DNA from 3 places in the Micromonospora sp. NPDC005197 genome. Region 3 is predicted to be linked to each of the others. Evidence: riboswitches for the same ligand, from Rfam matches in the RefSeq annotation. Region 3 holds a riboswitch; each other region holds the start of a gene.

Region 1 (2,257 bases), on a different contig from region 3:
GGCATGGAGTACGACGGGGTGGTGCTGGTCGCCCCGAGCGAGATCCGGGCCGATCCGGGCTCCGGCGTACGCACGCTCTACGTGGCGCTCTCCCGGGCCACCCAGCGGCTCACCACCATCGACCCGACCGGCTGACCTGCGGGTTGCGGTGTCGAAGGGTGGGCCGGCCCGTACACTTGCATACATAGCGATGTGAGCATACATTTGACCGGGTCCCGGGTGGCGACGGAGGGTGGATTTCGTGGGAGCAGGTCATGACCACCACCACGGGTCGGTCACCAACGCCGCCCACCAGCACCGGGGCCGACTCTGGGCCGCGTTCGGGCTGCTCGCGACGCTGATGGTGGTCGAGGGTGTGGCCGCCTTCCACACCGGCTCGCTCGCCCTGCTCTCCGACGCCGGGCACATGTTCACCGACGTGCTGGGCATCGGGATGGCGCTCGCCGCGATCACCGCCACCCGGCGGGCCACCGGCGACCCGCAGCGCACCTTCGGGCTCTACCGCCTCGAGGTGCTCGCCGCCCTGGCCAACGCCGTCCTGCTCTCCGGCGTGGCGGTCTACGTGGTGATCGAGGCGATCGGCCGGTTCGGCGACCCGCACCAGGTGCTGACCGGCCCGATGCTCGCGGTGGCCGTCCTCGGCCTGCTCGCGAACGTGATCGCGTTCGCGCTGCTGCGCGCCGGCGCCCGGGAGAGCATCAACCTCCAGGGCGCCTACCTGGAGGTGCTCGGCGACCTGCTCGGCTCGCTCGGCGTGATCGGCGCGGCGCTGCTCATCGCGGTCACCGAGTGGTGGTGGGCCGACCCGTTGGTCGCGGTCGCCATCGGCGTGTTCATCCTGCCGCGCACCTGGCGGCTGGGGCGCGCGGCCGTCCGCATCCTGGTGCAGGCCGCCCCGGAACACCTCCAGGTCACCGCCGTGCACGACCGACTGGCCGCGGTGCCCGGCGTGGTGGAGGTGCACGACCTGCACGTCTGGACGCTCACCTCGGGCATGGAGGTGGCCTCCGCACACCTGATCATGGCGCCCGGCGGGGAGGTCGGCACGGTGCTCACCGCGGCGCGTACCGCCCTGCGGGAGGACTTCCGCATCGAGCACGCCACGCTGCAGATCGAGCCCGGGTCCGCCACGGGCGCCTGCGGTTCGATCGAGTGGTGAGCACATATCTGACGAAAAGACCGTTTTGCGGTCATCTTCGGTGGCGGCGCAGACACCTTCCGTCACATCGACTGCACACGTCCCACCTGCCCCGGTAGGCTCGTCCCCGGCCACCACCCGGCGGCGCCCTCCCGGCGCCGGTGGCGGCCGCCGCCTAATCACCCGAGAGGGCGAACCGGGGAACCACGTTCCTGGGGTGCATCCGCGTCAGCGGTAGGGATCTTCCGTCCCGAACCCGTCAGCTAACCCGGTCGGCGGCTGACGGAAGGACATGCGTAGTGGCACCAGCACGACCACCCGCCGCCCGACTCGCGGCACTGATCGTCATGATGGTCACCCTCGGCGTCGCCCTACCGGTGGGCGCCGCCACCGCCGCTCCCCCCGGCGGCCTGCGGGCCGCCGCGGCGCCCGACGGCGACGAGGAGGGCGGCACCCCCGCGCTGCGGGCCCAACTGGAGGCCGCCAGCAAGGGCTACCTGGACGCGAAGCGCGCCCTGGACACCTCCGTCAAGCGCCAGCAGCAACTCGCGGCCAAGCTGAAGACCACCGAGGCCGAGATGACCGTGCGCAACGGCAAGGTCGGCGAGATCGCCGGCGTGGCGTACCGCACCGGCCGGCTCAGCACCGTCTCGGCGTTGCTCAACACCAACACCCCCGAGGGCTTCATGGACCGGGCGGCCGCGCTGGACGTGGTGGCCGCCAACGAGGACCGGGTGCTGCGCGACCTGCACGCCACCCGGGACGAGGCCAACCGCACCCGCACCGCCCTGGACGGCGAGATCCGCGAGCAGCGCAAGCAGGTCGAGGTGATGGCCAAGCGCAAGGAACAGGCCGAACGGGCCCTGGCGGTCGCCACCAGCAAGCCGCGCACCACCGCTGCCGACACCAGTTCCAACCGGGGCACCTCCACCGCCAACGCCCAGCCCGCGCCACGCAACTCCGACGGCTCCTGGCCCTCCGAGTCGTGCAGCGTCAACGACCCCACCCCGGCCAGCGGCTGCATCACCCCCCGCACCCTGCACGCCCTCAACCAGGCGAAGGCCGCCGGCTTCACCCGGTACGTCTCCTGTCACCGCTCGGGCGGCTCCGGCGAACACC
Region 2 (2,257 bases), on a different contig from region 3:
CGTAGGGTGCCGGGATCCACTCACAGGAGACGGTCCGCGGGCACTCCAGGCCGTCCGGGCGGGCGAGTCGTCGCAGGCCCAGCCGGTCCAGCCAGGAACGCTGGGGTTGGACCGCGCGGGCCGGCAACGTGACCCGCTGGCCGTCGTCGGTCACGCGGGTCTCGCCGGCGCCGATGGTGGTGAAGACCTCGTCGGCGAAGGCCGCCGCGGCGTCGGCGCTGTCCGCGCCGGCGTAGCGGGCCACCGCGCCGTACCAGGTGGCGGGGTCGGTGCCGGCGCCGACCGGGGCGCCCACCTCCCGTTGGTACGCGGCCAGCAGCGCCGCCCCGCCCCGGATGTTGGTCGTCGCGTCGCTGCGCAGCGCCTCGGGGGCGGCGCCGGTCAGCGCGGCGGCGGCGTCGACGGTCTGCGTCGCAGCCGTGGGCGGCGCGGGATCCGTGGCCGGCGCGGGTGCCAGGACGGCACGGGAGTCGTCGCCGCGCGGATCCTCGGTGCCGGCGTCGTGGTGGCCGCGCGCGGGTAGGGCGGCCACGTGGCGGGCATCGGTCAGGTGCATCGGTCCGTAGCCGCCGCTGGTGCTCGGGGTGCCGGCGTTGCTGTCCCAGCGGGACTCCAGGTAGGAGACCCCGAGCAGCACGGCGGTCGGCACGCCGTACTCGGTCGACGCGGCGGCGTACTGCTGCTGACGGTCGGCGGCCGGTGCGGCGGAGGCGGGGCCGGCGCTCAGCGGTACGGCGGCCGTGGCGATGACCACGGCGACCGCGAGCGATGCGCGCCGGCCGGCGGACAGGGTTGGACGTTCCATCGAACCCCCTAGATTTGACTGGTAACGGTGTGGTCACCTTCGCGCCGGTCGGGAGTCCGCGTCAATACCTTTCCATATATCAAACTGCATCGAAAGAAAGCTTCACGCACGCTCGGTGACCTCCTCCAATCGGTACGGAGTGTCACGGCCGCACGGGTTGCGGATCGGTAACGGCCGTCTCTACTCTGGTCATTTGTCGGCCCGGTAGCAGGTCTGCCCATCCCGGGCGGTAACGGACCGACACCGCCGAGTCGCTTGCGAGCGAGCCGGGGACCCAGGTTCCCCCGGGGTGAATCCGCAGCCAATGCGGTAGGGCGCCAACTTCCCGCCCGAACCCGTCAGCTAACCCGGTAGGCGGTCAGGAAGAAGGAGTACGGAACCCCGGTGGCCCTCCATGCCCCGCGGCCGTCGTCCGAACGGTCGGCCTCGGCCGACCCGACGTCGACAGTGCCGCGTCCACGCTGGTCCCGCTTCACCACCGCCCTCGCCGCCCTGGTCGGCGTAGCCGTCGTCCTGACGGGCAGCGCCACGGCGGCGCACGCGGATCCGTCCGTCGCCGAGATCGAGCGCCAGATCGACGCCGACTGGAACAAGCTCGAACCGGTCATCGAACGGCACAACGCCACTCGCGCGGACCTGGCCGTGAAGCGCAGGCAGGCCGACGCGCTCGCCGCCCGCATCGCGCCCCTGGAGCGCCAGGTCGACGCCGCGATGAACAAGGTAAGCGCGCTGGCCGTGCGCGCGTACATGGGCGAGAACCTGTCGACCGTCAACACGATGCTCGGCAGCCGGTCGCCCGGCGAGGTGGTCGGGCAGCTCGAGATGCTCGACCGGTTCGCCCACAACCAGCAGGAGGACGTCCGTCAGGTCGCCGACCTCCGCGACGAGCTGGCCCGGCAGAAGGCGCCGCTGGACGAGATGGTGGCCCAGCTGACCCGGACCGAAGCGCAGCTGGCGGCGAAGAAGAAGCAGATCAACGACGAGATCGACCGGCTGCAGAAGCTGCGCCTCAAGGTGTACGGCAATGGTGGCGGCGGTCCGCTGCGTCCGGCGCCCTGCCCGGCCAGCTACCCCGGCGGCGGCGCGGGCACGGCGGTCAAGTTCGCCTGTGCCCAGATCGGCAAGCCGTACGTGTGGGGTGCCGAGGGTCCGAACTCGTACGACTGTTCCGGGTTGATGCTCGCCGCGTGGGCGAAGGCCGGTGTGTCGCTGCCGCACAACGCCGCCGCGCAGAGCCGGGTGACCAAGAACGTCAGCAGGGGCGATCTGCGCCCCGGCGACCTGGTCTTCTACTACAGCGACATCCACCACGTCGGCATGTACGTCGGCAACGGCTGGGTGGTGCACGCCTCCCAGGCCGGTCAGCCGATCAAGATGAAGAAGGTCGACGACGGGCCGATCCACAGCTACGGCCGTCCCGGCTGACCAACGCGGGACGCAGCAGGGCCCGTC
Region 3 (2,257 bases):
GGGGTGCTCGACGACGTGACCGTCACCCAGGCCGCCACCGTCACCGAGCTGGCGAACGCCAACCCCGGCCTGAGCCGGCTGCAGCTCTACCGGGCGGCCACCCGGGTCGGCCGGGCGCACATCGCCTCCACGGTCAACACCATCGTCCTGGCGTACGCGGGCGCCTCACTTCCGCTGCTGCTTCTGCTCACCGCCGACACCCGCCCCCTCGGGCAGATCCTGACCAGCGAGTTCCTCGCCCAGGAGATCGTCCGCAGCGCGGTCGCCACGCTCGGCCTGATCGCCGCCGTACCCCTCACCACCGGGCTCGCCGCCGTGGTGACCGCGGCCGGGTCGACGCCGGCGCAGGACGCGGCCGCCGACGTCCTGACGCCGCGCCCCCGTCCGGACCGGACGGAGGCGTTGGCCGCCCTCAGCTCCCCGCCAGCGGGTCGGTCCGACGGGCCCGACCCGGAGCGGAGCGCACCCCCATCCACCGCCACCACCGGGTGGCCAGAGCCGAACAGGAGCACGGATACGGCATGGTGACACTCCTCAGCGTGACCGGATCGGGCCTACGCCCTGAGAACCGCGTCACTGGTCACTCAACGCCATGGCGAAATGACGCTTTTAGTCGGCATCAGGACGTAGCTCAGGCGGTGGACTCTCGGGTAACCTCGCTGCCGGTCACCGACGAAGGCGCGCAGCGGCGCCTGCGGTGCCACCGCCCAATCGCCAACCGGCGAGCCGGGGACCCAGGTACGTGGGGTGAATCCGCGACAGCGGTAGGGGCCACTTCCGCCCCGAACCCGTCAGCTAACCCGGTCGGCGGTCGACGGAAGGGAACATTGTGACGGCACCCCTACGCCGCTGGTTGACACCCGTGGTGGCCGTGCTCGCTGCGCTGACCGTGTTCGCCGGGCCCCTCCCGGCCCACGCCGCCCCGACGACCCCCACACCGTCCGGGCACGAAGAGGAAGACGAACCCAAGCTCCTCAACGACGTCATCGAGCAGACCAACCGGGACTACGTGGCGGCCAAGTCCAAGCTGGACAAGTCCAAGAAGCGGCAGCTTGAGCTGGCGTTGCAGGTCGAGCGGGCAAAGGCCGACCTGGAGGCGCTGGCCCCGCAGGTCGGGCAGATCGCCGCCCAGTCGTACCGGACCGGGCGGATCGGCGCGATCGCGATGCTGCTGGAGAGCGACGCCCCGGACTCGTTCGTCCGACGGGCCGCGGCGCTCGACGAGATGAACATGGTCAACGAGAAGAAGCTCGCCGAGGTCAACACGGTCAAGACCCGCGCCGAGCAGGCCAAGCTGGCCCTCGACGCGGAGGTCCGCGAGCAGCAGAAGCAGACCGCCCTGATGGCGAAGGACAAACGCGACGCGGACAAGGCGCTCGCGCTGGTCGGCGGTCAGGGTTTCACCGGCGGTCTGGTCGACGCCGTCTCGCCGGTCGCCCGGATCGGCCCGGGTCGCACCGCCGACGGCGACTGGAAGGCCGAGTCATGCAGCGAGGACGACCCCACCACCTCCGGTTGTGTCACGCCGCGCACCCTGCACGCGTACAAGGAGGTCAAGCGGGCCGGGTTCAACCGGTTCGTCGGCTGCCACCGCAACGGTGGCCCGTTCGAGCACCCGAAGGGCCGCGCCTGTGACTGGTCGTTGCAGAAGAGCGGCTTCAGCCCGTGGCACAACAACGACACCCGCATGTACGGCAACAACGTCGCCGCGTTCCTCATCCGCAACGCCGACCGCCTCGGCATCTACTACGTGATCTGGAACCGGCAGATCTGGTTCCCGGCGACCGGCTGGAAGTCGTACAGCGGACCGTCGAACCACACCGACCACGTGCACATGTCGCTGCTCTGACCCGGTGCCAAGAAGTCGAGGGCCGTCCCGCAGCAGGCGGGGCGGCCCTCGTCGCGTCAGGCGGCGGAAGTTGCCGGGGCGGTCCGCGTCAGGCGGCGGCGGAAGCTGCCGGGTCGTCCGAGGCGCCGGGCGCGTCGAACGTCGCGGCACCCGCCGGTGCGGGGGTAACCGCGCGCACCACACCGGCGGCGAGCCGGTACGACATGCCCACCACCGCACACCGCCCCTGCGCCACCTCGTCGGCCAGCACGGGCGACTGCCCGAGCAGCGTCTCGACGGTCTGCGCGATGTGGATGTCGACGATGCCGTCGACGTCGTCCACGCCCTCGGCGGTGGCACGTCGCAGGCTGGGCAGCACCGCGTCGACCACCGCGGGAAGGTGCCCCGGCGGCGCGACGCCGGTGGCGG

Evidence for each region. A riboswitch is a leader RNA that binds a small molecule or an ion and turns the genes downstream of it on or off. The one in region 3 is predicted to bind cyclic di-AMP.
Region 1: linked by a shared signal. The riboswitch ahead of ABZU46_RS18925 (hypothetical protein) and the one ahead of ABZU46_RS07130 (hypothetical protein) in region 3 are both predicted to bind cyclic di-AMP.
Region 2: linked by a shared signal. The riboswitch ahead of ABZU46_RS04015 (NlpC/P60 family protein) and the one ahead of ABZU46_RS07130 (hypothetical protein) in region 3 are both predicted to bind cyclic di-AMP.

Annotation. Positions count from the first base shown of each region.
Region 1 covers NZ_JBEXHY010000056.1:4,880-7,136, reverse strand. The annotation lists gene ABZU46_RS18935 (AAA family ATPase) at 1-135, shown strand, start outside; gene ABZU46_RS18930 (cation diffusion facilitator family transporter) at 242-1,159, shown strand; cyclic di-AMP (ydaO/yuaA leader) riboswitch at 1,301-1,432, shown strand; gene ABZU46_RS18925 (hypothetical protein) at 1,486-2,257, shown strand, end outside.
Region 2 covers NZ_JBEXHY010000005.1:107,611-109,867, forward strand. The annotation lists gene ABZU46_RS04010 (N-acetylmuramoyl-L-alanine amidase) at 1-805, opposite strand, end outside; cyclic di-AMP (ydaO/yuaA leader) riboswitch at 1,040-1,176, shown strand; gene ABZU46_RS04015 (NlpC/P60 family protein) at 1,190-2,230, shown strand.
Region 3 covers NZ_JBEXHY010000012.1:13,131-15,387, reverse strand. The annotation lists gene ABZU46_RS07135 (YibE/F family protein) at 1-528, shown strand, start outside; cyclic di-AMP (ydaO/yuaA leader) riboswitch at 695-825, shown strand; gene ABZU46_RS07130 (hypothetical protein) at 830-1,849, shown strand; gene ABZU46_RS07125 (carbonic anhydrase) at 1,938-2,257, opposite strand, start outside.